DNA from 3 places in the Thioalkalivibrio sp. XN279 genome. Region 3 is predicted to be linked to each of the others. Evidence: riboswitches for the same ligand, from Rfam matches in the RefSeq annotation. Region 3 holds a riboswitch; each other region holds the start of a gene.
What was found. Region 3 has a riboswitch for cyclic di-GMP ahead of G8346_RS04505 (hypothetical protein). Riboswitches for the same ligand answer to the same signal wherever they lie in the genome.
Positions count from the first base shown of each region.

Region 1: it holds a riboswitch for cyclic di-GMP, as region 3 does, so the genes downstream of both, G8346_RS10185 (putative Ig domain-containing protein) here and G8346_RS04505 (hypothetical protein) in region 3, are expected to answer to the same signal.
Region 2: it holds a riboswitch for cyclic di-GMP, as region 3 does, so the genes downstream of both, G8346_RS10725 (putative Ig domain-containing protein) here and G8346_RS04505 (hypothetical protein) in region 3, are expected to answer to the same signal.

Region 1 covers NZ_JAANBD010000028.1:100,458-114,812, forward strand. Annotated here, with positions in the region: gene G8346_RS10145 (hypothetical protein) at 1-199, shown strand, start outside; gene G8346_RS10150 (DUF4136 domain-containing protein) at 407-985, shown strand; gene G8346_RS10155 (carboxylate-amine ligase) at 1,018-2,154, opposite strand; gene G8346_RS10160 (N-formylglutamate amidohydrolase) at 2,156-3,016, opposite strand; gene G8346_RS10165 (PAS domain S-box protein) at 3,060-6,608, opposite strand; gene typA (translational GTPase TypA) at 6,695-8,521, opposite strand; gene galE (UDP-glucose 4-epimerase GalE) at 8,818-9,804, shown strand; gene G8346_RS10180 (PEP-CTERM sorting domain-containing protein) at 10,285-10,890, shown strand; cyclic di-GMP riboswitch class I at 11,068-11,153, shown strand; cyclic di-GMP riboswitch class I at 11,307-11,394, shown strand; gene G8346_RS10185 (putative Ig domain-containing protein) at 11,569-13,431, shown strand; gene G8346_RS14645 (PEP-CTERM sorting domain-containing protein) at 13,870-14,355, shown strand, end outside.
Region 2 covers NZ_JAANBD010000028.1:236,717-240,974, reverse strand. Annotated here, with positions in the region: gene G8346_RS10730 (UDP-glucose/GDP-mannose dehydrogenase family protein) at 56-1,396, shown strand; gene G8346_RS10725 (putative Ig domain-containing protein) at 1,428-2,426, opposite strand; cyclic di-GMP riboswitch class I at 2,481-2,567, opposite strand; gene G8346_RS10720 (mannose-1-phosphate guanylyltransferase/mannose-6-phosphate isomerase) at 2,870-4,258, shown strand, end outside.
Region 3 covers NZ_JAANBD010000023.1:307,985-318,836, reverse strand. Annotated here, with positions in the region: gene G8346_RS15080 (AgmX/PglI C-terminal domain-containing protein) at 1-378, opposite strand, end outside; gene G8346_RS04540 (biopolymer transporter ExbD) at 388-891, opposite strand; gene G8346_RS04535 (biopolymer transporter ExbD) at 888-1,385, opposite strand; gene G8346_RS04530 (MotA/TolQ/ExbB proton channel family protein) at 1,389-2,039, opposite strand; gene G8346_RS04525 (hypothetical protein) at 2,106-2,390, opposite strand; gene G8346_RS04520 (tetratricopeptide repeat protein) at 2,402-3,037, opposite strand; gene G8346_RS04515 (tetratricopeptide repeat protein) at 3,041-6,163, opposite strand; gene G8346_RS04510 (lipopolysaccharide assembly protein LapB) at 6,160-8,034, opposite strand; gene G8346_RS04505 (hypothetical protein) at 8,041-8,628, opposite strand; cyclic di-GMP riboswitch class I at 8,704-8,790, opposite strand; gene G8346_RS04500 (hypothetical protein) at 8,900-9,280, opposite strand; cyclic di-GMP riboswitch class I at 9,354-9,441, opposite strand; rRNA gene rrf (5S ribosomal RNA) at 9,557-9,672, opposite strand; rRNA gene G8346_RS04490 (23S ribosomal RNA) at 9,802-10,852, opposite strand, start outside.

The DNA.
Region 1 (14,355 bases), on a different contig from region 3:
TTACTCCCACTTCGGCCAAACCCGAACCCGAACCTGGTACCCGGCTGCTGAGGCCACGATCGACGGCACTCGAGTGTGGTATGTCTTGATGGTGGAGAATTTTGGCGATGCCAGCGTGCGCATCGCGCCTCGCCTGGATATTCAACGGCAAACACCGTTCCAGACCGACTACTGCGCGAGTTTTGACTTCACCCAGTAAGATTTCTTGCCGCTTGTTTTTTCATTTGACCCCGCCTCATGGCGGGGTCTTTCTTTGCGGCTTTCTCCCATGGGAAGGCCATTTCAAAGTGATGCAAACATGGCGACCGACACGTCATGCACGCTGCCATTCGTGATCAATCCCGGGTTGCCGCTGATGGTGCCATAGTCTAGCGTTAGGGCAACAGCGGCTTACAAGGACCATGCCATGAAATCTAGCAAGCTGATGCTCATTGTCCTGGCGGCATTCTTCGCGACGGCCTGCGCCGTCTCCCCCGACTATCGCGTGGATTACGACCCCTCGGCAGACTTCACGGCCTACCAGACTTTCGGCTTTTTCGACCAGCTCGGCACCGACCAGGCCGGCTACTCCTCCCTCGTCACGCAGCACTTCAAGAACGCTACCCGTCGCGAGATGGAGAAGCTCGGCTACACCTACACCGAGACCAACCCCGACCTGCTGGTTAACTTCAATGCCAGCTCGAGCGACAAGACCGAGGTCCGCACGCGGCAGGTGCCCTCGATGGGCTACGGCATGACCGGCTATTACGGTTACCGCGGCATGCTGTACTCACCGTTCCCGTTGTACGAGACCGAGGTCGAGACCGTGAACTACAAGGTCGGCACGGCCAACATCGACGTGGTCGATGCCGAGCGCAAGGTGCTGGTGTGGGAAGGCCTGGTTGAGGGCCGGCTGACCAAGAAGGCGATGGAGAATCCGCGCGCGGCGATCGACGCCGTGGTGACGGAACTCTTCACGCGCTACCCGACCGCCGCGGGCCAATAACGGGGTCTGACCCCCGAAAGTTATTGAAATTATTAGACGCGGGTCTCCTCGATCAGCATGTCGACCACGGCCATGAGCGCTTCCTTCTGCGCGGCGCCCGCCGCCAGGGCCCGCTCGTAAGTCGCCACCTGGCGGTGCGCGCTGGTGCCGCGCTCGAGAATCTTCCAGGCATGCTCCACCTCGGCGGTGCAGCCCAGCGCCTCGGCGTCCTCGCGAATCAGCTCGATCAGCTCGCCGAGGTTCTCTGCGTGCGGCACGATCGCGCCGCGGCCCAGGTCCACCAGGCCCTCGTCGAAGCTGTAGCGCATGGCGCGCCAGCGATTCTCCATCAGCAGCATGCGCGCGTAGGTGCGCCAGCGCTGGTTGGAGCGGCGCAGCCGGAACAGCATGCGCAGCAGGCAGACGTTGATGGCGGCAATGCACACCGCGTCGTCGATGCGCGTGCACACGTCCATGACGCGCGTCTCCAGCGTCGGGTAGCGCGCGCTCGGGCGCACGTCCCACCAGATCTTGGTGCCGTCCTCGATCAGCCCGGCCTCGACCATGACTTCGATGTGCCGCTCGTACTCGGCCCAGCTGGCGAACGTCTCCGGCATGCCGGTGCGCGGCAGGGCGTCGAACACGGTAAGGCGGAAAGACTTCAGCCCGGTGTTCTCGCCTTCCCAGAACGGCGATGAGCAGGACAGCGCCAGCAGGTGCGGCAGGAAGTACGCGAACTGGCTCATCAGGTCGATGCGCGTCTCCTCGTCCTCGATGCCGACGTGCACGTGCATGCCGCAGATGAGCAGGCGCCGCGCCGTGGCCTGCAGTTCGCGGCCGAGGCTGTCGTAGCGCTCCTTGTCGGTGTGGCGCTGGTCGAGCCAGCGCGCGAAAGGATGGGTCGAGGCGGCGATGGGCGCGCAGCCGTGGCGCTCCGCCACCTTGATGACGCAGTCGCGCATGCGCCCGAGTTCTTCGCGCACCTCGGCGATGCTGCTGCACACCTTGGTGCCGACCTCGATCTGCGCGCGCAGGAACTCGGGGCTGACCTGGCCGCGGGCCTCCATCGCATGCTCACAGTCCTCGATCATCGACTCCGGCATGTCGGTGACGAGGTCGCGCGTCTCCCGGTCGACCAGGAGGTATTCCTCCTCCACGCCGACCGTGAAGCTCGGCTCCTTGTAGGTCATCTCACCCCTCCCCGAATCTCCGGTACAAGTGCTCGTCCGCAAGGATCTGCCCCAGCGTGTCGCCGAGGATGCGCGCCCAGCGCGCGACCCCGTCGGCATGGTCGATGAGGTCCTGGCGGATCTCGATCGACACGTGCGGCAGTCCCCCGCCCTCGGCATGGTGGTCCACGGTGTGATCCGCGGGCGCCTTGCCCGAGTACGGCTCGTTGTCGCCCACCGTGATGCCCTGCGCGCGCAGTGCCTTCATCAGCGGCACGGGAATGCGCGGATCGGTATCCCAGAGGATGCCGATCTGCCACGGGCGACGGACGTTCTTGAAGATCGGGGTGAAACTGTGGATGGCCACGAAGGCCGGCACGATGCCGCGCCGCGCGAAGCTGTCGAGGCGGCGGGCGATGGCGTCGTGGTAGGGATGGAAGAACTGGCGCGCGCGCTCGGCTTTCTGCTCGTCGTCCAGGCCCTGGTTGCCCGGGATGAACTCGCCGTCGCTGACCGCCAGGATCGAGGTCGGGTCATTGAGGCCGCGGTTGCAGTCGACCACCAGGCGCGAATAGCTCGCCAGCACCGCCGGGGCATCGAGCTGCGCGGACAGGCGCTCCGTCACCTCGCCGGCGCCGATGTCGCTGGCAATGTGGCGCCCGAGGGCCAGTTCGTCGAGGCCGAGGTTCTCGAGCGGGGAAGGAATGCGGTTGCTGGCGTGGTCGCAAACCAGCAGCAGCCGGGCGCGCCCATGCGGGTTCATGACGCGGAACGGCCCCGGTTCTCCGGGCCCGATCAGCGGCGTGTGATGGCCGGCCGCCGGGCCGGACTGCGTGACAGCCTGTCCCTCGGCGCCGGGCATGCTGCCCGCAATCCTGCTCATGGACCGAGTTTAACCAAAAGACGGGTCGGCTGGGGACAGTCTCTCAGGCGAGCTTGAGCTGTGGACGGCCGCTGCGCGTAGCCAGGCGGGGGAAGCGCTCCACGGAGGCGGGGGCGGCGATGTGGTAGCCCTGCACGAACTCGACGCCGATCTTCTCCAGCACTTCGAGCGCCTGGCGCGACTCGACGTGCTCCGCGATCATGCGGATGCCCATCGCCTTCCCCACCCGGTGCATGGCGTCGACCATGCACTGGTGCACGTGGTTCGAGTTGATGTTGCGCACGAAGTTACCGTCGATCTTGATGTAATCGACCGGCAGGTTCTGCAGGTAACTGAAGGACGACAGGCCGTTGCCGAAGTCGTCCAGCGAGAATTCGCAGCCGCGCGCCTTGAGCTCGTGCATGAAGTGCGCCGCACGCTCCAGGCGCTGGATGGCGGCTGTCTCGGTGATCTCGAAGCAGATGGTGCCCGGCGCGGGCTGGTACTCGTCGATGGCCTGGATCACGAACTCGAGGAACTTGTCGTCGTTCAGCGAGGTGCCGGAGAGGTTGATGGCGAGCAGGTAGCCTTCCTGGTCGTAGCCCTGCTCCGGCCGGAACGCCAGCGTCTCCAGCGCCTGCCGCACGACCCAGCGGTCTACCACCGGCATCATGTTGTAGCGCTCGGCGGCGGGGATGAAGGCATTCGGCGGCACCATGCGCCCGTTCTCGTCGCGCATGCGCACCAACAGCTCGTAGTGGCCGCGGCGGTCGGGGTTGTCGCCGATCGGCACGATGGGCTGGAAGTACAGCTCGAGGCGGTCGTCGTCGATGGCCCGGGTCACGCGCGACACCCACTGCATCTCGGCATGGCGTTCCGGCGCCGCGCCCTGCTGGTAGACGTGCACGCGGTTGCGGCCCAGGTCCTTGGCGGAGTAACAGGCCACGTCGGCGGCCGAGAGCAGGCTCTCGATGTTGTCGGTGTCGGCGTCTATGGCGACCAGGCCGATGGAGGCGCCGATCTCGAAGGACGCATCCTTGGCCACGAAGCGATAACTGCGGATGGCGGCGCGCATGTCGTCGGCAATCTCGATGGCGCGATCCAGCGAGCACTGCTCCAGCAGCACGCCGAACTCGTCGCCGCCGAGGCGCGCCACGGTATCCGAATTGCGCACCAGGCCGCGAATGAGCGACGTGATCTGTTTCAACAGGTGGTCGCCCGCGGTATGGCCGCAGGTGTCGTTGACCACCTTGAACTGGTCGAGGTCGATGTACAGCAGCACGTGCTCCGCGCCGGACTTCGCCGAGGCCAGCGCGTTCTCCAGCCGCAGCTCGAACTCGCGGCGGTTGATCAGGCCCGTGAGCGAATCGTGCGCCGCGTGGTGCGCCAGCTGGCGGCGCAGCTGCCGCTCCTTGCTGACGTCGTGCACCACCAGCACCGCGCCGGCGAGCCGGCCGCCGCTGTCGCGGATCGGCGCGGCCGAATCCTGGATCGGGATCTCGCGCCCGTCGCGAGAAATGAGCACGGAATGCTGGCCGACTTCCGTCACCCGTCCCTCGCGCAGGGAAACCTCGGCCGGGTTTTCCAGCGAGTGGCCGTGCGTCTCGTGCCGCAGCATGATGATCTCGCGCACCGGCCGGCCGCGCGCGTCGGCCAGCTTCCAGCCGGTCAGGGTCTCGGCCACCGGGTTCAGGTAGTCGACGACGCCTTCGTTATCCGTGGTGATGACGCCGTCGGCGATGGAGTTCAGCGTGACCTGGGCGCGCTCCTTCTCGGCGCGCACCTCGAGCTCGGCGCGCTTGCGCTCGGTGATGTCGGACAGCGTGCCCTCGTGGCCGATGATCTTGCCGTGCTCGTCGTAGATGGTGCGGGCGTTCTCCAGCACCACGATCTCGCGCCCGTCCTTGCGGCGCAGGCGCAGCTCGGCGTTGCGCAGGTTGCCTTCGCGGTTGAGGGCCTCGACGAACACCGCGCGCTCCTCCGGGTCGACGTAGAGCGCGGCGGTGCTGGGCAGTCCCATCAGCTCCGCCTCGGAGTCGTAGCCGAGCATCTGCACCAGGCTCGGGTTGCAGGCGATGAACCGCCCGTCCACCGACACCTGGTAGACGCCGTCGAGCACTTTCTCGAACAGCCCGCGGTAGCGCCGCTCGCTGGCGCGCAGCGCGCGCTCGTCGCGCTTGCGTGCGATGGCGATACCGGCCAGCTGGATGATGCGATCGAACAGGTCGAGGTGATGCATCACCGAGATGCGGCTGTTCTCCAGGTACAGGGCGAAGGCGCCGAGCACGCGGCCGTCCGCGTCGCGGATGGGCGCCGACCAGCAGCCTTCGTAGCCGTAACGCGCAGCCACGGCGCGATGCCCGGCCCACACCGGCGCAGTGCCGATGTCCGCCATGCAGACCGTCTCGTCCAGCGAGCGCGAGGACGTCGACTGGTGCTCCAGCTCGGCGAAGCGGATACGTCCGACGGCCTCGCTGAACCCCTCGGGCACCCCGGGGGCCGTCACCAGTTCCAGCACCTCGGCGCCGTCCTCCAGCACGTAGAAGGCCGGATGCACGCTGGGCACGATGGCCATGATGGTTTCTGCGCCGGTGGCGAGGATCTCCGCCAGCGGGGCATTCGCCGCGATGCGCTCGAGCAGGCCGCGCTCGCCGGAAGACTGCAGCTCGGCGCGCTTGCGCTCGCGGATATCAATGATGGAGCCGCGGATCATGACCTTGCCGTCGAACCGCACCGGCACCAGGCGCACCTCGCAGGGAATGATCTCTCCCCTGGCGTCACGGTGCAGCCATTCGACACAGTCGCCACGCCCGGCCAGGGCGTCGTCGATCACGGCACGCACGGCATCCTCGGAGCGGCGGCCGTCGCCCTGCTCGGGCGGGCTGAACTGGCCCGGGCCGCGCCCGATCAGGCGCGCGCGGCTGGTCTTGAACAGCTTCAGCGCCTTGTCGTTGGCGTCGATGAACTGGCCGTTGACCGGGTCGAGCACCACGATCGCTTCCGGCGCGCTGTCCACCAGCGAGCGGTAGCGGGCCTCGCTCTCGCGCAGGGCGCGCTCGGCCTCGAGCCGTTCGCTGTTGTCGCGCACGGCGAGCACGTAGATCTTGCGCCCTTCGACTTCCGTGGCGCTGGCCACCACGTCGAGCGGGAACTGGCGCCCGTCGGCGCGGCGGCCCTTGCCGGCGCTGGGCGACAAATCGAGCTGGGTGTTCTCGCGCACCCGCGACAGTTCCTTGAGGTAGTCGCCCTCGCGACGCGCGCCGGGCACCTCGATGATCAGGCCGAGGCTCTGGCCGACCAGCTCGTGGGCCTGGCGGCCGAACATGCGCTCGGCGGTGACGTTCATGGAACGGATGCGGCCGAGCGCGTCGACCGAGATGATCCCGTCCTTGATGTTGTCTAGCAGGACCTGCAGGCCGCTGTCGCCTTCGACTTCCAGCCGGGCGACGGCCTTCTTCTCGGCGGCCGCGACGCGGTCCTCGAGCGCCATCAGCTCCTTCTCGTAGCGCCGGTACTGCTGGTGCACGGACTGCACCAGGGCCTCGAGGCGCGCCTTCTCAGGCGCCCCCTGGCCGAGGGCTGCGCGCAGCTGCTGTTGCAGTATCGGATGCATGGAATCCCTTCGTCCGGCGGCTGGACATAATCCAGCCTGGGAGACGAACTATAGAGATTTCAGCAGCATGCAAAGCGTGATTCAGCTCACGCTTTAACAGTCGGAGTGGACCTGTCCGCGCGCTTCCGTTCGTGTTCCTTGAGATAGCGCTTGCGCACGCGGATCGCCGCGGGCGTGATTTCGACCAGCTCGTCGTCGTCGATGAACTCCATCGCCTGCTCCAGGGTGAGGCGGATGGCCGGGCTCAGGTTCAGGTTCTCGTCCTTGCCCGCGGCGCGGATGTTGGTGAGCTGCTTGGCCTTGAGCGGGTTCACCGTGAGGTCGTTGTCGCGGCTGTGGATGCCCACGACCTGGCCCTCGTAGACCTCGTCGCCGGGCGCGGTGAACAGGCGGCCGCGCTCCTGCAGGTTGAACAGCGCATAGGCCAGCGCCTTGCCGGTGCCGTTGGCGATCAGCACACCGTTGGGGCGCTGTGCCAGCGGGCCGGACTTCACCGGCGCGTAGCGGTCGAAGACGTGGTGCAGCAAGCCCGTGCCCGAGGTCATGCTGCGGAACTCGGACTGGAATCCGATCAGGCCGCGGCTCGGAACGCGGTAGTCGAGGCGCACGCGCCCCGCGCCGTCCGGGCGCATGTCCAGCAGTTCGCCGCCGCGCTCGCCGAGCTGCTCCATGGTGGCGCCCTGGTGGCGCGTCTCGACGTCGATGGCGACGTGCTCCCACGGCTCCTCGGTCACGCCCTCCCCCGTCTCGCGCGTGATGACGTGCGGGCGCGAGACGGCGAGCTCGTAGCCTTCGCGGCGCATGGTCTCGAGCAGCACGGACAGGTGCAGCTCGCCGCGACCGGAGACCAGGAAGCGCTCGGGGTCTTCGGTGTCCTCGACGCGCAGGGCGACGTTGTGCACGGCCTCGCGCATGAGGCGCTCGCGCAGCTGGCGGCTGGTGACGAACTTGCCCTCGCGGCCGGCGAAGGGCGAGTCGTTGGTCTCGAAGCTCATCTGGATGGTCGGCTCGTCGACCGTGAGCGGCGGCAACGCCTCGGGCTTCGCCGGGTCGCACAGGGTGTCGGAGATGAGTGGGTGCTCCATGCCGGCGAAGGCGACGATGTCGCCCGCCTCGGCCTCGGGCACTTCCACGCGCTTCAGGCCGAGGAAGGAGTACACCTGCATGACTTTCTCGCTGCGCTTCGTGCCGTCGGCGGCGACCACCGTGACGGGCATGTTGCGCTTGAGGCGGCCACGCTTGATGCGGCCGATGCCGATGGCGCCGACGTAGCTGGAGTAGTCCAGCGCGCTGAGCTGCAGCTGCAGCGGGCCCTCGGGATCGACGTCGGGCGGCGGGCAGCGGCTGACGATGGTTTCGAACAGCGGCTGCATGTCGGCGGCGAGGTGCTCGGGGTCGAAGCCGGCGCGGCCGAGCAGCGCCGAGGCGTAGATGATGGGGAAGTCGAGCTGCTCGTCGCTGGCGCCGAGGCTGTCCATGAGATCAAAGGTCAGCTCGACGGCGCGGTGCGGCTGGGCGCCGTCGCGGTCGACCTTGTTGATGACCACGATCGGCTTCAGGCCGTGGTCGAAGGCCTTGCGCGTGACGAAGCGCGTCTGCGGCATGGGGCCGTCGACGGCGTCGACGAGCAGCAGCACCGAGTCGACCATGGAGAGCACGCGCTCGACCTCGCCGCCGAAGTCGGCGTGGCCGGGCGTGTCGACGATGTTGATGCGGTAGTCGTTCCAGCGGATCGCGGTGTTCTTGGCGAGGATCGTGATGCCGCGCTCGCGCTCCTGCGGGTTGGAATCCATCGCCCGCTCCTGCAGCTCCTCGCGGTCCGCGAGGGTCTGGGACTGCTTCAGCAGCTTGTCCACCAGGGTCGTCTTGCCGTGGTCGACGTGGGCAATAATCGCGATGTTGCGCAGCTTCATAGTTTTTCGGGGGTCTGACCCCCGTAGGTTGTTGATTGAAAAAGAGTATGGGTCAAAAAAAGCCCCTCTGCAGGGGCCTTGCGTGACAGCAAACCGGGCGTTGGCCGTAGCGTAAGCGCGGCGGCGCATTGTACTCGGAATTCGGCCCCGTGCCTTCAATGGCGGTTTTCGCGCGCCCAGGCCGCCCGAATGCCCCCATTTGCGACCTGTTTCACAAATAAAACATATGCTTACCGGGGTCAGACCCCGAAAGGGGTATGATCGCGGCGCTAAAACCACACGGAAGAGTCTCCCCGATGGCCAACGGAATCCTCGTCACCGGCGGTGCCGGTTACATCGGCAGCCATGTCGTGCGCCAGCTCGGCGACGCCGGCGAACGCGTCGTCACCCTGGACAACCTCTCCACCGGGTTCGCCGCGGCCGTGACGCACGGCGAGCTCATCGTCGGCGACACTGGCGACCGCGAGCTGGTGCAGAAAGTCCTCGCCGAGCACGAGATCGACACCATCATGCACTTCGCGGCGCACACCATCGTGCCGGAATCCGTATCCGACCCGCTCAAGTACTACCGCAACAACACCTGCGCCACGCGCAACCTCTTGCAGTGCGCATCCGAAGCCGGCGTGAAGCACATCGTGTTCTCCTCCACCGCCGCGGTGTACGGCATGCCGCCGGGCGGGATCGCCCGCGAGGATTCCCCCAACGCGCCGATCAACCCCTACGGCACCTCCAAGCTCATGAGCGAGTGGATGCTGCGCGACCTGGCCGCGGCGGGCGGCCCGCGCTACGTCGCCCTGCGCTATTTCAACGTTGCGGGGTCAGACCCCGAAGGACGCATCGGCCAGTCGACGCCGCAGGCCACGCTGCTCATCAAGGTCGCCGCCGAAGTCGCCACCGGCAAGCGCGAGGCGCTCACCATCTTCGGCACCGATTACGACACGCCCGACGGCACCGGCGTGCGCGATTACATCCATGTCGAGGACCTCGCCACCGCCCATCTCGACGCCCTCGCCTGGCTGCGCGACGGCGGCGCATCGCAGGTACTCAACTGCGGCTACGGGCACGGCTACAGCGTGCGCGAGGTGGTACAGGCCTTCGAACGGATCACGGGCGAGCCACTACAGGTGCGCGAGGCCGAGCGCCGCGCCGGCGACCCGCCGACCCTGGTCGCCGACGCCCGCCGCATCCGCGAGCTGTTCGGCTGGACGCCGCAGCACGACGACCTGGACCGCATCGTGTCGTCGTCGCTGGCCTGGGAGCGTGCGCCGAAGTACGGGCGTTGAAGCCACAGCCATATACAGAATCCCGACCGTCCCGGCCACCCTGCACGCCCTCAGCCGGGCCTTTCCGATCATGTCGGTAAACTTGACATAACTTCCGGCAGCGGATGCCGCTTACCCAAGGGCATTTGCGCCAAAAAAAAATTAACAATTTTTCTAGGTATTACTCATAACCTACTTATTTAAATGTTTTTTGTTCTCTGTCATCGCGCGCCGAGACCGGGCGCATCACCCTGGCCCCAAGCCTGCGTACGGACCTCCTCGCATAACCCACGTCAATAAATTTGACGCCCTCATCCCACGCCTCGGGCCGCGCCTGAGACCCTGTGTCCAAGCAATTGTTTGAAAACCGGTTTTTTCTCCCTGGCGCGACCAGCAAAGCTGGCATGCGATATGCATCTCTCCTGGTGAGGGCTGGAGTTTCCAATCTCGAATAACAAACGCTCCGACCCGCGGTTAAAGGACAGACCGGAGGGTCACTTCATGAAAACCAGGACGATGATCTTTCAATGCATGCTCGCGGGCGTGGCGCTGCTGCTTTCCGGCCACGCGCTGGGCGCCTTGAGCCCGATCTCATGTGATGGGACGCCAGGCGCGAAGGCCAATACTGAGATGCCCGATTCATGCGCGATCGGGACGCTCAGCAACGATTCCGTCGCCTCCGAGACCAGCGCCGTCAATGGCCTCTTCCAGGGCGCGGGCGACCCGCTCCTGTTCGTCGGCAAATACGACCAGAAGACGGGGTATGACGAAGTGGTGCCGGGCTTCACGCTGAGCGCCGGCATATCTGACGACGAGGACTGGGATTATTTCTTCTCGCTGGTATCCATTTACTCCGGCACGGTCGATTTCGCGCTCATGGTGAAGCAGCCGGACGAGAATAGCCCGCCGTTGAACGAGTATGTGGCCTACTACTGGAGCGGCCTCACCCTCGACATCGAAGGGTTCTACAACAGCTTCAAGGGCGATTACTCCCACATCTCCGCCTTCATCCGCGGCGTGGACGTGCCGGTGAGCGAGCCGGCGCCGTTGGCGCTGCTGGGATTAGGGCTGGTGGGCGTCGCGCTACTGCGTCGTCGAGCCACCTAGGCTCAAGATTCGAGACGAACCACAAGCGCCTCCAGGAAATCCCTGGAGGCGCTTCTCTTTGCCTTTCAATAACTTTCGGGGGTCAGACCCCCCAAACCACCCGATAAATGCAGGAACCGTGACGCGGGTCACGAAAAACCTTTGCTTTTCGGCGCGCCGCTCTGCTACTTTCACCCTCGCTGACAAGGGCAAACCCGCCGAAAGGTGGGGACGCAAAGCCACCGGTCTAAGGGACGAAGTCCTACGACAGCGGGGTTGCCAAGCTGAGGTGCCGCCACACTCCCCTCCCCCCGGCGCCCTCGACTCCCCAGGCAACCCCCTGCACAGACGCCGCCCAAGGACCACGCCTCGAGGCGGTTTGCCCTGTGTCGGTAAGACCCGGCGACGGGATCTGTGAAGACAACAGAAGTAGGGGCCACTGAAAAAGGCAAACTCACCGAAAGGTGAGGACGCAAAGCCACCGGTCTAAGGGACTCCAAATCCTACGATAGCGGGGCTGCCAGGAATCATGGAAAGAATCGGCACACAATTGAGGCTGACACACCGGCAACGGTTCAGCAGCCACTTTCCAAGCCCGGCGCGTTCTCGCCGGCGCAGCACGACGCTACGCCATACGCACTGCACTGCCTCCCGTGAGTTGAACTTTTCCGTGGCCATGTTGCGAAGCGAGGTTTCGCCATGGCTATTCGGACCGAACATGTAAAATCAGCGCTCGGCGCGCTGGCCGTCTCTCTCCTGATGACCGTCGTTGGTTGCGGCGGTGAGGACGGCGGCGGGACTGGCAGCCTCATTTCCTCCGTTGCCAACCCGCCGCCGTCGGGCGTGAACCCCGACGAGATTTACGAGACCCGCGTCACCGGCAGCGTCGGCGATGGGCCGATCGTGGGCGCACGCATGCGGGCCCGCTCCAGCTCCGGGCAGTTGCTGCTGGAGACCGAAAGCAGCTCCACCGCCGATTACGACATCGTCATCAAGGCGCGCGGCAAAGACTACGCGCTGACAATAGAAGCGGACCAGGGCATCGACCTGGTGACCGGCATGGCGCCGGACTTCCGGCTCGTGACCGCGATCTCGCGCCCGAACAACCGCACCGTCAGCAACCTGAACCCCTTCACCACGCTGATCTTCGGCGCCGCCCAACGCGCCGGCGGTCTCAACGACACCAACGTAGCGACGGCCCGAGAGGCCGTGGTCAAGCGCTACGGCTTCGGCCTCGACGCTGCGATCGTCCCGGATCCCGCGGAAACCCCGATTGACGAGAACAACGTCCACGTCATCGTCAAGACCAGCGAAACGCTTGGCGAAATGATACGCCGCACTCGCGACGCCATGGTCGTCACCGGCGCCAACATCGACGGCGACACCGTGGTGGACCGCCTCGCCGCCGACCTGGTCGACGGCTGGATCGACGGCCAGGGCGCCTCGGGCGTCGACGCCCGCACGGCCGCGGTGGCGAACGTGGCGAGCGCCGCCGTGCTGCTGCAGGCCATGACCAATCGGCTGCACGTGTACGGTTACGATGCGACGACGGCGATGGACAGTGCCATCCAGCAGGTGCGTCCCGATACCCCCGCCGCAAACAACAGCGCGAACGTTGCCATCCCCGCCTCCGCCCTCGAGCAGGCGATGCGCTCGCTGCGGGCCGCGAAGGTGCTGAGCGACGACCCGCGTATCGACGAGACCATCGTCGTGCTGCAGGCCGTGGCGCCTGGCGCGCTGCCCGCCGACCTGGCCGCCGCCCTGCCCGCCGAGATCGACACTGTGCTGGAAGTGGCGACGCTCGACGCGGCCTATGCCGACGAGACCCAGCTGAGCGCCATCAATGCCGCCGGCCGCAGCGAAGCCCCAACGAACAATACCGAGCCCGAGCCGGACCCGAACGAGTCCACCGATCCGACCGATCCGGGCGACCCCACGGATCCTGGCGACCCGGCCCCAGAGCCCGACCCGGAACCGGCTCCTGAGCCTGATCCGAATCCGACGCCGGCACCGGCGAACAACCCGCCGACCATCTCCGGCACGCCGGGCACCAGCGTCGAAGTCGGCACGGCATGGAGCTTCCAGCCCACCGCCTCCGACCCGGATGGCGACGCCCTGACTTTCTCGGTGAGCAACAAGCCGGCCTGGCTGAGCTTCGACAGCAACACCGGCCGCCTGTCCGGCACGCCGAGCTCGAGCAACGTCGGCACGCACCTGCACATCATCATCAGCGTCACCGACGGGCAGCAGAGCGTGAGCCTGCCGGCCTTCGACCTGGTGGTGAGCGAGGCCCCGCCGCCGGCGACCGGCTTCGCCAAGCTCAGCTGGACCGCGCCGACCGAGCGCGAAGACGGCACGCCGCTCGAGGGCGTCGGCCACTTCACCATCTATTACGGCACCAGCAGCAGCAACCTCAGCCAGTCGGTGCGCGTCGACGGTTCGCTGACGAGCCACCAGATCGACGACCTGCCGGCCGGCACCTGGTACTTCGCCGTGACGGCGACCGACACCGCCGGCCTGGAAAGCGCCAAGTCGGCCGTGGCGAGCAAGACGATCGGATAACAGGACAACTTCCCAGTTCCGGGAGCAGTGCAACCGCCGCAAGGCGGGTTCCCTTCGACGGGCCGCGCAAGCGGCCCGTTTTTTAATGCACTTACGGGGGTCAGACCCCCGTAAGTGATTGTGACCTATGTCATGTCGAGGGGTCTTACATACGCGAAACGCCCCGCAGCGCCCTGCCGGCGTCCCGAAACGCGGAACCCGCGCAGGACACGTGACGCCCGTCACAAGTCGCGCGCCGGTTTCGTTTCGGTAGCGCGCTCGGGGCCGAATCGGGGCCGTCGGGCAACCTGACAAACGCATTCCGACAGCCGGCTCAAGACCCCGGGAATGCCTGGGTTTTGTGGCTACTCGCCGGTTGGCACGATCCCTGCAGTTCCCTACCCAGAAACCAAATTCATCGGCACGCCCCGAGCCCGAATCAAGCTGGAGACAATGGAAATGAAGAGCCTTCGCACCCTGGGAATCGCCTGCGCACTGACGTTCGCCGCATCGGCCGCACACGCCGCGGTCATCGTGGACCTCAACTCCACCACCACCAACGGCCCGAACGACATCAACAACGGCGTGACGTTCAACACCGCGCTGACTGACATCATCGATGTCACCCAGATCGGTATCCTGGACGGCGGCGCCTACGACGCCTGGAACGCCTGGGGGCGGAACGAGAACTGCAACAACGACGGCATCTGCACCAAGGGCTGGATCAACAACTGGTCCTACTTCATCAACGGCGACACCAGCACCGCCACGCTGGTCTCGGATGGCGTGCGATACGCGACGGCGGCCGCGGCGCTGGCCAACGCGGTGCCGGTCGCACCATTCACCGGCATTTCCAGCATCACGTTCTTCATCTCGGACAGCTATTACAAAGACAACGTCGGTGGGATCTCGCTGAGCGTCGATGTCATGCCGGCCAAGGTGCCG
Region 2 (4,258 bases), on a different contig from region 3:
AAACACTTACGGGGGTCAGACCCCCGTAAAGTTCTGACAGGAAAGGACTTCTGGCGTGAAAGTAACGATTTTCGGTTCCGGCTACGTCGGCCTCGTCACGGGCGCATGCCTCGCGGACGTAGGCAACCAGGTGCTCTGTGTCGACATCGACCAGGACAAGATCGACCGGCTCAACGCCGGCGAGATCCCGATCTTCGAGCCGGGGCTGGAAGGCGTCGTGGCCCGCAACCGCGAGGCCGGACGCCTCAAGTTCACCACCGACATCCCGCAGGGCGTGGCGCACGGCCTGTTCCAGTTCATCGCCGTCGGCACGCCGCCGGACGAGGACGGCTCGGCCGACCTGCAGCATGTCCTCGCCGTCGCGCACAGCATCGGCGAGCACATGGAGGAGTACCGCATCGTCGTGGACAAGTCGACGGTGCCGGTGGGCACGGCCGACAAGGTGAAGGCCGAGATCGACCGCACGCTCGCCGGGCGCGGCGCGGCGATCGACTTCGACGTGGTCTCCAACCCGGAATTCCTCAAGGAGGGCGCTGCGGTCGAGGACTTCATGCGCCCGGACCGCATCGTGGTCGGCACCGACAACCCGCGCACCACCGAACTGCTCCGGCTTCTGTATGAACCCTTCAACCGCCAGCATGACCGCCTCATCGCCATGGACATTCGCTCGGCGGAGCTGACCAAGTACGCCGCCAACGCCATGCTGGCGACCAAGATCAGCTTCATGAACGAGCTCGCGAACCTGGCGGAGCGCTTTGGCGCCGACATCGAGCACGTGCGCCTCGGCATCGGCTCGGACCCGCGCATCGGTTACCACTTCATCTACCCGGGCGCCGGCTACGGCGGCTCGTGCTTCCCCAAGGACGTGAAGGCGCTGGCGCACTCGGCGCAGAAGGCCGGTTTCCCGGCCACGCTGCTCGAGGCCGTCGAGGCCGTGAACGAGCGCCAGAAGCGGGTGCTGTTCGACAAGATCAGCGCGCACTACGGCGGCGAGCTGGCGGGCAAGACCGTGGCGCTGTGGGGCCTGGCGTTCAAGCCCAACACCGACGACATGCGCGAGGCCTCGAGCCGGGTCTTGATGGAGGCGCTGTGGGAGGCGGGCGCAACGGTGCGCGCGTATGACCCGCAGGCGCGACACGAGACGCGGCGGATTTACGGCGATCGGCCTGACCTGGTGCTGTGCAAGAACGCCGCCGAGGCGTTGGAAGGTGCCGACTGCCTGGCGCTGGTCACCGAGTGGATGGAGTTCCGCAGCCCGGACTTCGACGCCGTGAAGGAAGCGCTGGCCGAGCCGGTGATCTTCGACGGCCGCAACGTGTTCGACCCCGAGCACATGCAGCGCCTCGGCTTCACCTACTACGCCATCGGCCGTGGCGAGCGCCCGAGCACCACTTAAAGGGGGTCTGACCCCCGAAAGTGGTTGATTTTCAGGAAATCGTCTTGCTCACCACGGTCGAGAGCTTGCTCTCCAGGCCCTGCGCATCCACGGCCTTCATGCCGAAGTACCAGGTGCCAGCGCCCAGGTTCTCGATCACGTAGCTGGTCAGCCCGGCGTTCTCCAGCACGATCACCTGGTCGAGCGCCCCGGCGGCGCTGCCGAAGTGGATTTCGTAGCCGGCGAGGTTGGTCAGCGCCGAGCCGTCTTCCCGTTCCAGCGGCGGGACCCAGGAGAGCGTGGCGGAGCCGGTGACGGGCGGCGGCGCCTCCACCGTGACGTTGAACAGTGGCAGCGCCACCACCTCGAGCCCGTCCGACACGGCGATCTCGATGTTCGCGTGCAGGCCGACGTGCGCTTCCCCCGGTGTCCCGGACAGGCGCCCGGAGACCGTGTCGAAGCTCGCCCAGGCAGGCTTGCCGGTGATGGAAAAGCCGACCCCGTCACCGTCCGGGTCTGAAGCCTCGGGCTGGAAGCTGTAGCTCGATCCGGCCGTGACATGCGTGTCGGGCGTGCCGGAGATCTCAGGCGGCTGGTTCGGGTCCGGCACAGGCGCCGTATTTTCGCGCGTCACGGCGAGCGTGCTGACGTGCGCCGCGCCCGACTTGTCGTAGCCCGTGAAGCTCAGCAGGTTCGTGCCCACGGCCAATGCGATCGGGCCGGCCTCGTAAGCGTTCTTGCCGAGAAACGTCGCGCTGCCGCTGCCGCCCTGCGCGTTCGTCCAGGCGACGGTCGCGCCGCCGTTCACGCCCTCGAACAGGAGGTTCACGGTGATCGAGCCGGTTTCCGTCACGAAGCCGCTGCCGTGCGAGGTGATGCGCAGTTGCGAGGCCGGCGCGACGGGGTCCTCCACCGGGTCCGAGACGTCGCCGGGGTCCGACTTGTCCTTGTTGTTGGCATGCGAGGGCGGGGCGGCGAAGCCCGGGGCGCTCAGCATGGCGAACAGGATGGCGACCAGGAAGGTCGATCCCTTGGGAAGCAGTGCGTGCATGGTCAACTCCTCGCGGATGAGGGAGTCGACATGGGTGTGTCTGCTGAACTTCTGCCTGGCGGCCCGGCTGCCCTGGGATCGAGATCCTTTAGGCCCGTGGCTTTGCGTCACCACCTTTCGGCGGTTTTGCCTTTTTCAGTCAGACGGACTCGATCTTGCGATGAGCTCCCGTGTCAGTCTCCGTGTCGTGTTCGGGGTAGGTATCGGCGCATGACCGCGCGGGCTTGATGGTCGGGCCGCGAAAAAATCCGCGGATTCGCGACGTGCGTCACACTTCCACGGGCATCGCGGCGGGCCTGCCGAACGCCCTTCCGCTGCCAGGCGGGCGAAATCTTGATCAGGCGCGGACACCGTTCCAGCCGGGCGTGTTGTGATCCTGTTCCCACCCCGACCGTGTCCATGCCTTACAATCCGCCACATCGCCTGACGCAAGGAATGCCCGCATGATCGTTCCCGTCATCCTCTCCGGCGGCTCCGGCACGCGCCTCTGGCCGCTGTCGCGCGAGCTCTACCCGAAGCAATTGCTGCCGTTGATCGGCGACGAGACCATGCTGCAGGCGACGCTCAAGCGTCTCGATGGCATCAACGGGCTCGCCGATCCCATCATCGTCTGCAACGAGGCGCATCGCTTCCTGGTCGCGGAGCAGCTCAGGCAGATCGGCGTGAAGCCCGCCGCCATCCTGCTCGAGCCCGCCGGGCGTAACACCGCCCCGGCCGTCGCCCTGGCCGCGGCCACCGCCTTGCAGGAGCGCGAGCAGGGCGCCGACCCGGTGCTGCTGGTGCTTCCCGCCGATCACGTCATCCGCGATCGCGAGGCTTTCCGCGCCGCTGTCACGGCGGGCGCGCAGCTGGCGGAGGAGGGCAAGCTGGTGACCTTCGGCGTGGTGCCGGACCAGCCGGAGACCGGCTATGGCTACATCCGTGCAGCCGCGGACCAGGACGGCGCAGGCGAGGCCAGCGCCACTGCCGGCGGCGCCGCATCCGGCGCAGCGCAGCCCGCCCCCGTGCAGCAATTCGTGGAGAAACCCGACGCCCGGCTCGCCGCCGAGTACGTCAGCTCCGGCGAGTACTACTGGAACTCCGGCATGTTCATGTTCCGCGCCGGCCGCTACATCGAGGAGCTGCGCACGCATCGCCCGGAGATCGTGTCGCAATGCGTCGCCGCCATCGCCGGCGCGAAGACGGATCTCGACTTCATTCGCGTCGACAAGCACGCCTTCGAGGAATGCCCCTCGGACTCCATCGACTACGCGGTGATGGAGAACACGGCGCACGGATGGGTGGTGCCGCTCGACGCGGGCTGGAGCGACGTCGGCAGCTGGGCCAGCCTGCATGACGCTTCCGAGTCCGATGCCGCCGGCAACGTCATGGTCGGCGACGTGCTGTGCGAGGACGCGACCAACTGTTATCTCTACGCCGAGAGCCGCCTGGTCGCCACGGTCGGCCTGGCCGACTGCGTCGTGGTCGAGACCAAGGACGCCGTGCTGGTGGCGCCGCGCGATCGGGTGCAGGACGTGAAGAAGCTGGTCGAGCGGCTCAAGGCCGACGGCCGCTACGAGACCGCGCTGCATCGCCAGGTATTCCGCCCCTGGGGCAGCTACGACAGCATCGACAACGGCGATCGCTTCCAGGTGAAGCGCATCGTGGTGAACCCGGGCGCGCAGCTGTCATTGCAGATGCATCACCATCGCGCCGAGCACTGGATCGTGGTGCAGGGCACGGCGCGCGTCACCCGCGGCGACGAGGTGTTCCTGCTGGGCGAGAACCAGTCGACCTACATCCCGATGGGCACCACGCACCGCCTCGAGAACCCCGGCAAGGTGCCGCTGCAC
Region 3 (10,852 bases):
GAACAGCGACTCCTCGATGATCTCGACCTGTTCCTCAACCTGCCGGATCTGCTCGATCACGGCCTCGCGGCGTGCCTCCACCTCGCCCCACTGGCGTTGGAAGGCATCCACCCGCGCGCCGACACGCCTCAGGTGCTGCGCGCTCTTCTCTCCCGCGAACTGCTCACCCCAGAACAGTTCCGCGGCGCCCAGCTCCCCGAGCTTGCCGAGCGCCGTGCAGGCGGTCTGCAGCAGCAGGAAGCGTTCATGGTCGGCGGACAAGCTTTCCAGCTCAGCATCGACGGCGCGCAAGTCCCGGTCGAGTGCATCCAGCCGCTCCCGCGCCTGGGCGAACTCGGCGTCCAGGGCGGCTTGATCGAGGGTGGCTTCAACGTTCACGGTGTCACTCTAGATTTGTGCGGCCTGGTGGCCTTTCTGCATCACGGCGAGGGAAATGCGGCCGTAGCCCTGGCTGGTGCAGGTGGACATCACTTTCTTGATGACGCTGAACGGCACCAGCTTGTCCGCCAGGATGGTGATCTCCTGGCTTTCCGCCACCACCCGCGTGCGCAGCCCGACCACGTTCTGGTCGAGCGCGGCGAGGCGGTCGGCGATCGGTGCGATGTCCTGGCCTTCCATCTGGAGAATGTCGGCGACCAGGGCCACCGGCTGGCCCTGCACCGTCACCTGCTCGGGACTGATGAAGATCACCACGGTCTCGCGCGGCTTCGACTCCACCACCGACTCCGGCAGCTTGATCTGCTTCGGCGTGTCCAGCACCTCGCTGGAGGCGGAATTCACCAGCAGGAAAAATACCAGGATGGTGAACACGTCCATGAGCGAGGTCAGGTTCATCTTGGTGATCCTGGTCCGGTTGCGCGACATGCGTTTCACCCGGCGACTGTTCTTCATGGCGCGTCTCCAATGGCGATGTCGGGGAACAGGGCCACGCGCAGCGGCTCCAGCGCTTCCCCTTCCGGCGGCAGTTCCACGCTGCGCACCACGTCCATGACCCGTATCAGGTGGTCATAGGCGATGTCCGGCTCCAGCAGCACGGAGGCCTCTTCCTTGTCGGGATACTCGCGCTTGAGAGCGACGAGATACTCGCCGAGTTGCGACAGGTCGTAGTCCTCGTCCTCGGCTTTCGGCATGGCGGCGATCACGACCTGGCCGTTGGTGATCTCGAGGCCGGTCTCGCGCACGATCACCTCGACGCGGAATGCCGGGGCGGTCGGCGCCGGCGCACTGGCGCTGCTGGGCAGGCTCAGCTCGACGATGGTGATACGCGAGAACACGGCCGTGATCAGCAGAAACGGCACCAACACCACCATCAGGTTGAGAAAGGTGGTCATGTCCAACTCGGCCGGCTCGTTCATGCGCCGCCTGTAGTGGTGTCTCCTGGCCATTTCCTACGCCTCCGCGACCCGCTTGGCCTTGGCGGAAATGACGTTCAGCGCTTTCACCGAGGCCATCTCCAGGCTGTCCACGATGGCGCCGGTCTTGGCTGTCAGCACGGCGTGCGTGACGAGCAGCGGGATGGCAACCATGAGGCCGAAGGCGGTGGTGTTCATCGCCACCGAAATGCTGGCGGACAGCAGGTCGGCCTTCTCGGCGGGATTGGCGTTGGCCACCGCGGTAAAGGCCGAGATCAGCCCCATGATGGTGCCGAGCAGTCCCAGCAGCGTGGCGATGCTCGATGCCAGCGCCACATAGGCGGTGCGCTTCTCCAGCTGTGGAATGATCTCCATCATGCTTTCCTCCATCGCGATCTCGATGTCCTCGCGACGGCGGACCGCGCCCTGCCGGGCCAGCCCCATGCTCAGCAGCCGGGAGACCGTCGAGGTGTCCTTGCTGGTGAGCTCGCGGGCCTTGTCGAAATCGCCCTGGTTCAGCGCCGGCTGGATCTTGTCCCACATGCTCTGATTGTGATTCGTCACCCTCGAAAGGGTGATATAGCGCTCGATCGCAATGGCCGCCCCGACCGCAAACACGATCAGGATCGGATACATGAACGGCCCACCCGTTACGAAAAATCCAACCAATGAATAAATCAGGTCCATGACCACATCCTCTTTCACATCAACTTGCCAGTTGCCCTTCGGTTCATTGCGGCCCGTGGCCGCGCCTTACTCCGCCTTGATGCGGTAGTACTCCAGTTCCCTCATGAAGACTTCCTTGTCCACCGGCCGCGCGACGTCATCCAGCAGGCCCGCCAGGGCCGACCGGTTGCCGAGCTCCGAGCTCTTCCACGGCACGATGACCAGCGACTTGGGCGCCTCGTGGTTGCCCACGATGGACATGCCCAGGTTGCGTTCCTCGGCCGGCGCCTCCACGCCCTCCTGCGGCGGCTCTGCTGCCATCGCGACGGGAGCGCTAAACAGCAGGGCGATAAAGAAGTCCTTGCGCAGCATGATGGTTCTCCTCACTGGCCCAGCCGGTTGCGCAGGTCCGCGACCCACATCGCCGCCTCGCCATCCTCGGGCGCGGATTCGACGTAGCGCTCGTAGTGCTCCAGCGCACACTCGAGGTCGCCCAGGTAAATGTCGCAGAGGACGGCCAGGTTCCGCCGCGCGTAGTGAAAGCCGGGGTAGGACGCCAGCGCCTGTTCGTAGTGCGCACGCGCGGCGTCGAAACGCCCGGTCTTGCGGCACAGCATGCCCATCTCGTTGTGCGCGACCGGGTGCTGCGGGTTCAGCGCCAGCGCACGCAGCATGCTGGCCTCCGCCTCGTCGCTCCGGCCGAGCCGCGCATAGGCGATACCCAGGTTGATATGCGCCGCGGCGGCGTCCGGAGCTCGCTCGGCCACGCTCACCAGCAGGTCGATGCCTTCCTGGTAGCGCTCCTGTTGCAGCAGGCCCAGCGCCGCCGCGAAATCCGCCTGCGCCTCCGGGCTGACACGGAGATCCTGGCTGATGACAAAGCCGTGCTCGTCCTGGATCGCTGCGGTCGCGGGCACCTCCGGTCCGGCCGACGGTGTCGCGCAACCCGTCGCCAGCAGGACTGTCGCCAGCGCCGCGATCGCCGCCCGCACGGGGCCATTGTGATTCTTATTGCACATCACTTAAGGGCTCGTCTCGCCTGTTGCACCCGTCTCACCCGTCTCACCCGTCTCTTCCGGCGCCTGCGGCGCAGCCGGCGGCGGGGCGCCCGGCTCCGCGACGGCGTCCGGTGGCGGCGCCGCGGGGGAGCGGTAGGAATACACGTCCAGCGAGGCGAGGAAGCCGGTACTGAGCTCGAACTTGGCGTAGCGCCCGGGCATCAGCGCGGCGAGCTTGTCGAGGCTGCGCTCCACCCAGCCGTTGAACACGCCTGCGCTGAGCAGCTCGAGGTTCTTCTCGTGCACCTCGATGGCCCGCTCTTCGAAGGGGAAAGCCTCCTCTTCGATCACCATCTCGTAGTCCGCCAGCTCCTCCGGGCCGAGGTCGGCGGGCCGCTCGGAGTCCAGCAAGGCCTGGCTGAAGCCGTAGTACACCTCGGCGATGTAGAAAGTGGCCGCGGCCGTGACGTCCCCGACCTCGTAGGCGACCAGGCTGTCGAAGGCCGCCAGTGCAGCGTCCATGCGACGCTGCTTCTCCTGCAGGCTGCGCTCGAAGGGCTGCACCAGCTTGACGTCGTCGAAGCGCAGGTACACCTGTTCGGCAAGCACCAGGCCGGATTGCGCGGCGAGGTAGCGCGTGCGGGCCGTGCGCTCTTCACCTGCGGCGGCGTCGATCGCCACGATGGCCTCGAGCTGCGCGTGGTAGGCGGGCAGTTCGGCGAGTTCCTGGTAGCGCGTGGCGATCTTGTGGCGTGTCTCGACGGCAAGCTCGATGGGGTGCGGGAACTGCTCGACATAGCGCAGGTACACCTCGAGCGCCTGGTCCCAGGCCGCGGCACCCTCGTACAGCTCGCCGGCGAGCAGCAGCGCCTCGCGCGCCAGTTCCGGGTCGTCTGCTTCCGCGGAGACGCGCTCGTACTCCGCCGCCGCGCGCGTGACCTGGCCGTCCTCGCGGTAGACGTGCGCAATCTGCTTGCCCGCCTCCCTGTTGAGCTCATGCTCCGGATATTCGCGGCGGAAATCCTCCAGCACTGCGGCCGCCATGGCCCAGTCCTCGAGGCGGATCAGGGCCGCGCCGGCGTCGTACTCCGCTGCGGCGCGAATGGTAGAAGTCGGCGTCGCGGTGCGGATGCGCAGGAAATGATCGGCCGCGGCACGGTAGTCCTCGCGTGCATTGGCGAGCTCGCCCTGCTTGTAGATGGCGGCGGCGAGGTTGTCGATAAAGTCCGGCCGGGTTTCGTCTTCCGCGCCGGTCAGCGCCAGGACGCTGCTGTAGGCCAGCTCGGCGGCCGCGTAGTCTTCCAGGTCGAACGAGGAGTGCGCGACCACGATCCAGGCGGAGCGCCGCAGCGGCGCCCCGGCGTCGGGATAGCGTTCGAGCAGCGCATGGCCAGATTCACGCGCGCGTTCGAACTGCTGCATCTCGTAAAGGTCGTCGGCCGCTGCACCCAGCACCATGGCGGCGTGCTCGTGCCCGGGGAATGTCTCGGCGAAGCGCAGTGAACTCTCGACCGCCTCGCGCCGGACCTGGTCCGGCGCCTCGAGAGCCGCTTTCTGCCGCTCGCGATGCGCATAAACCGCAGCGTAGCCGGCCGCTGCCGATTGCTCGTGCAGCGGGTACTCGTAGGCGATGCGCTCGTATTCCAGCGCCGCCGGGGCGAAATCGCCGGCCTCGAACTGCAGGTCGGCCAGCTGGTAGTGGACCGCAGGCGTGTCCTCCTCACCAGGGAAGGAGGCCAGGAAGGCGCGATACCACTGCTGCGCCTCGCGGTAATTTTCCTGCTGCTCGTCTGCCAGCAACTCGTCCTGGTACATGGCGTGGTAGTGGTTCGCCAGGTCCTCCAGGTTGCTCTTCAGGAAGCTCACCACTTCCGGGCGCTCGGCAATGTCGAAGTGCAGCCAGTACTCCGCGCCCAGGCCATAGCTGTTGGCGAAGTCCTTCTTCGCCTGCACCACCAGCATGGGGAAGCCGGCGGCGCCGTAGATCTCGACCACCCGCATGCTGAACTGGGGAGCGACGCGATGCAGCGCGTTCTGCTCGATGAAGGCGGTGTACACCTTGGCGGCGTCGTTGTAGCGCAGCTTGTCGAAGTAGAACTCGCCGAGGTTGCCGTAAATACGGTCCTCGAAGCTGCGGTGACCGTTCTCGGCGAAGTACTCCTGCACCACCTCGGGGGGGCCGAGGTTGGAGAAGCTGAGGCTGATCACACGGAAGGTGTCGGCCACGCGGCGCTCGTCGGCCTCCTCGTTCTGCTGGTCGAAGTCGTAACCGATGGAGACGCGGTAATCGAGCAGGGCGATGAACTCGTGCAGCGCTTCCTCGTAAAAGTCCTGCTTGAAGAGCGTCCAGCCGAGCTTGTACAGGGCCAGCTCGTAAAAGCTCGAACCCCGGCCCATCGCCGTGACGGCCTGGTACGCCGCCTCGGCCTCGAGATACTGGCGCCGGGTGAAGAAATACTCGCCGCGCCGGAACTGCACTTCGTCGATATAACGCGAATCCGGGTACTCGGCGATCAGCCGTTCCATCACCCGCATCGCGTCCTCGGTCATGCCGATTTCGTCGTAGGCGCGCGACATCTGGTAGAGCACCTGGTCGTTGTGCGGGTAGTAGGGGTAGGTGGCGAGGATGCGCTGGTAAAGCTCGATCGCCTCGCTCGGCCCCGCGGGTTGTCCCTCGCCAGCACTCGCGCCCGCAGGCAATGCCGGAGCGTCGGCTGTGCCGGTCGCGGCGACCGCCTGCTCACCGGCGGCGCGCTGCTGGAAATCGTCCTCGGGCTCGGACAGGTCGGCCATGCCCTGCACGGCGCCGGCCTCGTCGTTACTGCGGCGCGACGCAGACACGTCGGCGCGCGGCTCGGGCGCCGGCAGCTCCACCGGCGTGCCGTCGCCGAGAATGCCGAAGTCCCGCTCGATCTGCAGGTCCGCCAGGCGCCGCATGGCCTCGGGCGTGCGCGCCGACTCCGGCGTTTCCTCGAGATACGCTCGATAACCGGCCATGGCCCGGTCCAGGCCGTCAGTCACCTGGACTTCCTGCACGTCCGCCGCGACGGACCTCAACTCGGCCAGCGTGCGGCGGTCGGGATCCGTGGCACAGGCCGTGAGCGCCAGTGGCGCGACCGCCAGCAGCATGGCGACGCGGCGTGTCATCCCTGGTCCTCCGCGGCCTGGGCCTTGGTAGCGCGGTCGAAGCTGTCGGCAAAGGCGTAACGGGCCTCGTTCTGGTAGGCCTCGAGCCGCTGCCGGCGCAGGTCAAGCTCGGCCACTGCCACGCGCTCGAGCATGTGCCCCTGGCGCGCCATGAGCACCTGCAACTGCTCCAGGACCCCGCTCACGCGCCGACGCAACCTGGAGATCTGCTCGTCGTAACCGATGTAGCTGTGCATCGCAGCCTGCCGGGCACGCACGAAGGACTGGTATTGCGCCTCCATGGCGACGACGACCTCGTTCAGCGCCGCCAGGTTCTCGTGCGCCTGGGTAAAGCGCTCGTGGTAACGGGTCTCGAGCTCCCATTGCAGCAGCCCCTCGAGGCGCTCCAGGCGCGCGCGCAAGGCTGCTTCCTCGGGCGAGTCCGCCGCCCCCAGCCGCTGGGCGAGTTCACGCAGGGTCTCGAGGGCGACGCGCTCGTCGGCGGTCGCCAGGTAGTCCGGTCGCGGCGCAGTCAGCATGGCTTGCAGTCGCCGATCGATGCCGGCGCGCTGGGCCTGGCGCAAGCGGATCTGTGAGTCGAGCTCGCGGAACTGGCGATCCAGCTCGGGCAGGATCGGCTCGAAGTAGGCGTGGCGCTGCGCGATCACGTCCTCGAAGGCGTCGAAGCTGCGCTCCCAGGAGACCAGCCGCTTGCGCAGGTCCTCGAGATCCAGGTAATTCTGCAGGGCCGTCTGGAAATCATGCGAGGCCATCAGGGTCGCGAGGTAAAAGGTCTCCGGCGTCTCGGGCAGCGAGCGCAAACGGATCACCCAGTCCTTGTTGAGGCGTATTTCCTCGCGCACCAGCGCCGCGAGGAACCTGCCCTCGCGAATGCTGCGAATGGATGCGTCCACCTTGTCCAGCTCCTGGCCGAAAATCTCCACGGCCTCGCCGTAGAGCAGCGCCGCCCGGCCGTGGACGTTCAGCCGGCTGTAGGCGTAGGGCAGCGCCAGGATCGCCTCCTGCACTGCGGCGTCGGTGACCTCGCGCTCGGCGAGCATGGCCAGCGGCACCAGCGCCCGTTCGAAGTTCTCAGCGGAAACGTGCGCCCAGCCGGCCCCGAGCAAGGCCTGGTTCGAGAACGGGCCTTCCAGCCGCACGCGCTCGAGCGCGGCCTGTGCTGAGCCGTAGTCTTCAGACTCGAGCAGCAGCGCACCGCGCACGAAGTTGGCCTTGTCGCGCATCGCAAGCCCGGCCTGGTCCAGTCCCTGCAGCTTGCCGGCCCGGTCGAGCTGCGCCATGGCTTCACGCTCCTGCCCGTCCTGCAACAGCGCGATGCCGAGGTTGTAGGCGCTGAATGCCTCCAGGCCCTTGGCGTCCTGCAGCTCGCGCAACACTTCGGCCGCCTCGCCGGGGCGGCCGAGCGCCAGGTAGACGTTGGCACGGAGGAACTCGACGTCTGCGCTGATCTCGTCCGGGACGACGCCGGAAATCCGCTCCAGCGCGAACAGCGCGTCTTCCGGCTGGTCTTTCTGGAAGTGGATGCGCGCCAGGCGGAAGGCGGCCTCGTTGCGCACCGCCTCGTCCACGTCGCCTTCCAGCACGGCGCGGATGGCGCGGCCAGCGCGGTGATGCATCCGGTAGTGCAGCTCGAAGTCGCCGACCGAGAACTCCGCGCGGCCGACATGATAGTGCAGGCTGTCGAGCTCGGGCTCATCGACGCGATAGTGCTGTGCCAGCTCGGTGTCGAGCCGCTCCAGGGCGTCGAGATAGCGCTCCTGGTGCGCGTAATACAGCGCTTCTCCGAAGTACGGGTCACGCAGCTGCTCCGCCGCGCCGGCGACCGGGCAGGTCGCCAGGCCGGCTGCGAGCAACCATGTGAGTCGTCGCATCACGAACTACCAGTTTCCCAGCGCGACGCCGATGCCGTCGCCGTCGGGCTGGCCGAGACTGATGGCCACCATCTTGGGCTCGACGCCCTTGGTGAACTTGAAGTTCTCGCTGCGCCGGAAATCGGCGCCGCTGCGCAGCTTGCCGCTGACCGTCACCACAAGCTCGTGCTCACCGCTCGGCAGGTTGCCGGTGAACAGGCGCTGCACGCCGCCCTTCTGCAACGCCTCGAGTTCCTTGAAGCTGTAGATGTGATGCGCCACCGGCCGGCCGGCGAGCTGCACTTCGACCGCGTCCAGGCGGTAAGAGGCGCCCTCCTCCAGCGAGACGAACACGGAAAGCTGGGTGCTGGACGGAAACAGCAGGCGCTCCTCGAGCTGGCTCAGCTCGGCGGCGATCGCCAGCACGTCCGCCTTGATCTCCTGGACCTGCTCGTCCAGTCCTTTCATCTGTTCGCGGGAGATCTCGGGCGCCGCGGCCGTGGCGAGCCCGGCCCAGCACAGGAGGACCAGGGCAAACAGCCGCGCCAGGTGCAGGCCGGGGAATCGGCAAGCGCCGAGCCTGTTGCAGCAGGGAATGCTGGAGCTTGAAGTCATGGCCGCCCTCGTTACACCACCAGGTGAAAGGGCAAAGCCACCAGGGACCGGAGAAGGCCAATACACGGACTGGATTTCGGCGGTCCCGCTGTCATGGGGCAGAAGCCCTTTAGACCGGTGACTTTGCGTCCCCACCTTTCGATGGGTTTGCCTTTATCTAAATCGTGTTGCGACTATCGCCCGATTTATGGCGCGAAAAGCGTGCGCGCCATCACAATTCTGCTGTGAAAATTGAACTTGCGCGGCCGGGCGACCGCCATCGCGGCGCCGCTCAGAGCATGCCGACGAGATTCAGGAACACGTAGTGGTCGTCCGCCAGCGCCTCGGCCGGAGCGAGCGAGAAGACGGCGCGCGTGTAGCGCAAGCCGAACTTGAAATTCCGGCTGACCTGGCGATACAGGCCGGCGCTGTCGCTCTGCCCGGCCTCTGCGGCGGGGAACGCGTCGGTACGCGACGCACCCGGCACGTGCCGCCGGATGTCGACGTCCGCCATCGCTACCGGGCGCGTGTGCAACGGGGCGAACTCGGCGCCCTCCGCCGCCGCGGCCTGTTGCGACCACAGCCCGGCGAGCACGCAACAGAGGGCAAGGAAAACGGTCCAGGCGCGATTGCCGGAGACGCGAGAAAGGAAAGTCGTTTCGAATTTGCTCATCGCTGTCCACTCCCGCCACCCGATGCGCGCACGCTTCGCCGGGAGGATAAAGAACAGCCATGGCGGCCGTGATTCCGGCGGTCCCGCTGTCGTGGGGCGATGCGCCCGTTAGACCGGAGACTTTGCGTCGCCACCTTTCGGTGGGTTTGCCCTTGTCTGAACCTGGCCTCGACTTTGCCCCTGCAAAGCGCCGGATTAATGTGCGCCAGCTCACAGTTTCGCGCGCAAAAAGAAAAACCCCCGGCCTCGAGCGAGACCGGGGGTTTTGTTTTAGGTGCCTGGCAGTGACCTACTCTCACACGGGGAAACCCCGCACTACCATCGGCGCTGAGCGTTTTCACTTCCGAGTTCGGAATGGGATCGGGTGGTTCCCGCTCGCTAATGCCGCCAGGCAAACTGGTTCACGTATCGCGCCCCGCCGTCAAAGCCGGGCGCCGCGAAATCGGAAAGTTTTGACGTCGTCGCTCCAAGGCGACGCATAAGTTCAAGGAGCACCAACACCCTGAATGCTTGGGTGTTATATGGTCAAGCCTCACGGGCAATTAGTATCGGTTAGCTAAACACATTGCTGCGCTTACACACCCGACCTATCAACCTCGTAGTCTACGAGGGCCCTTCAGGGGGATCGAGTCCCCAGGGAAAACTTATCTCAGGGTGGGCTTCCCGCTTAGATGCCTTCAGCGGTTATCCCTTCCGTACATAGCTACCCGGCAGTGCCACTGGCGTGACAACCGGAACACCAGAGGTACGTCCACTCCGGTCCTCTCGTACTAGGAGCAGATCCCTTCAATTTTCCAACGCCCACGGCAGATAGGGACCGAACTGTCTCACGACGTTCTGAACCCAGCTCGCGTACCACTTTAAATGGCGAACAGCCATACCCTTGGGACCTGCTACAGCCCCAGGATGTGATGAGCCGACATCGAGGTGCCAAACTCCCCCGTCGATGTGGACTCTTGGGAGGAATCAGCCTGTTATCCCCGGAGTACCTTTTATCCGTTGAGCGATGGCCCTTCCATATGGAACCACCGGATCACTAGGACCTGCTTTCGCACCTGCTCGACGTGTCTGTCTCGCAGTCAAGCACCCTTATGCCCTTGCACGCAATGCGCGATGTCCGACCGCGCTGAGGGTACCTTTGTGCTCCTCCGTTACTCTTTGGGAGGAGACCGCCCCAGTCAAACTACCCACCATACACTGTCCCTGATCCGGATAACGGATCTAGGTTAGAACTCCAAGCAAGCCAGGCTGGTATTTCAAGGGCGGCTCCACCAGGACTGGCGTCCCAGCTTCAAAGCCTCCCAGCTATCCTACACAAGCGTGCTCAAAATTCAGTGCAAAGCTGTAGTAAAGGTTCACGGGGTCTTTCCGTCTAGCCGCGGGAACGCTGCATCTTCACAGCGAATTCAATTTCACTGAGTCTCGGGTGGAGACAGTGTGGCCATCGTTACGCCATTCGTGCAGGTCGGAACTTACCCGACAAGGAATTTCGCTACCTTAGGACCGTTATAGTTACGGCCGCCGTTTACCGGGGCTTCGATCAAGAGCTTCGGTTTCCCTAACCCCATCAAT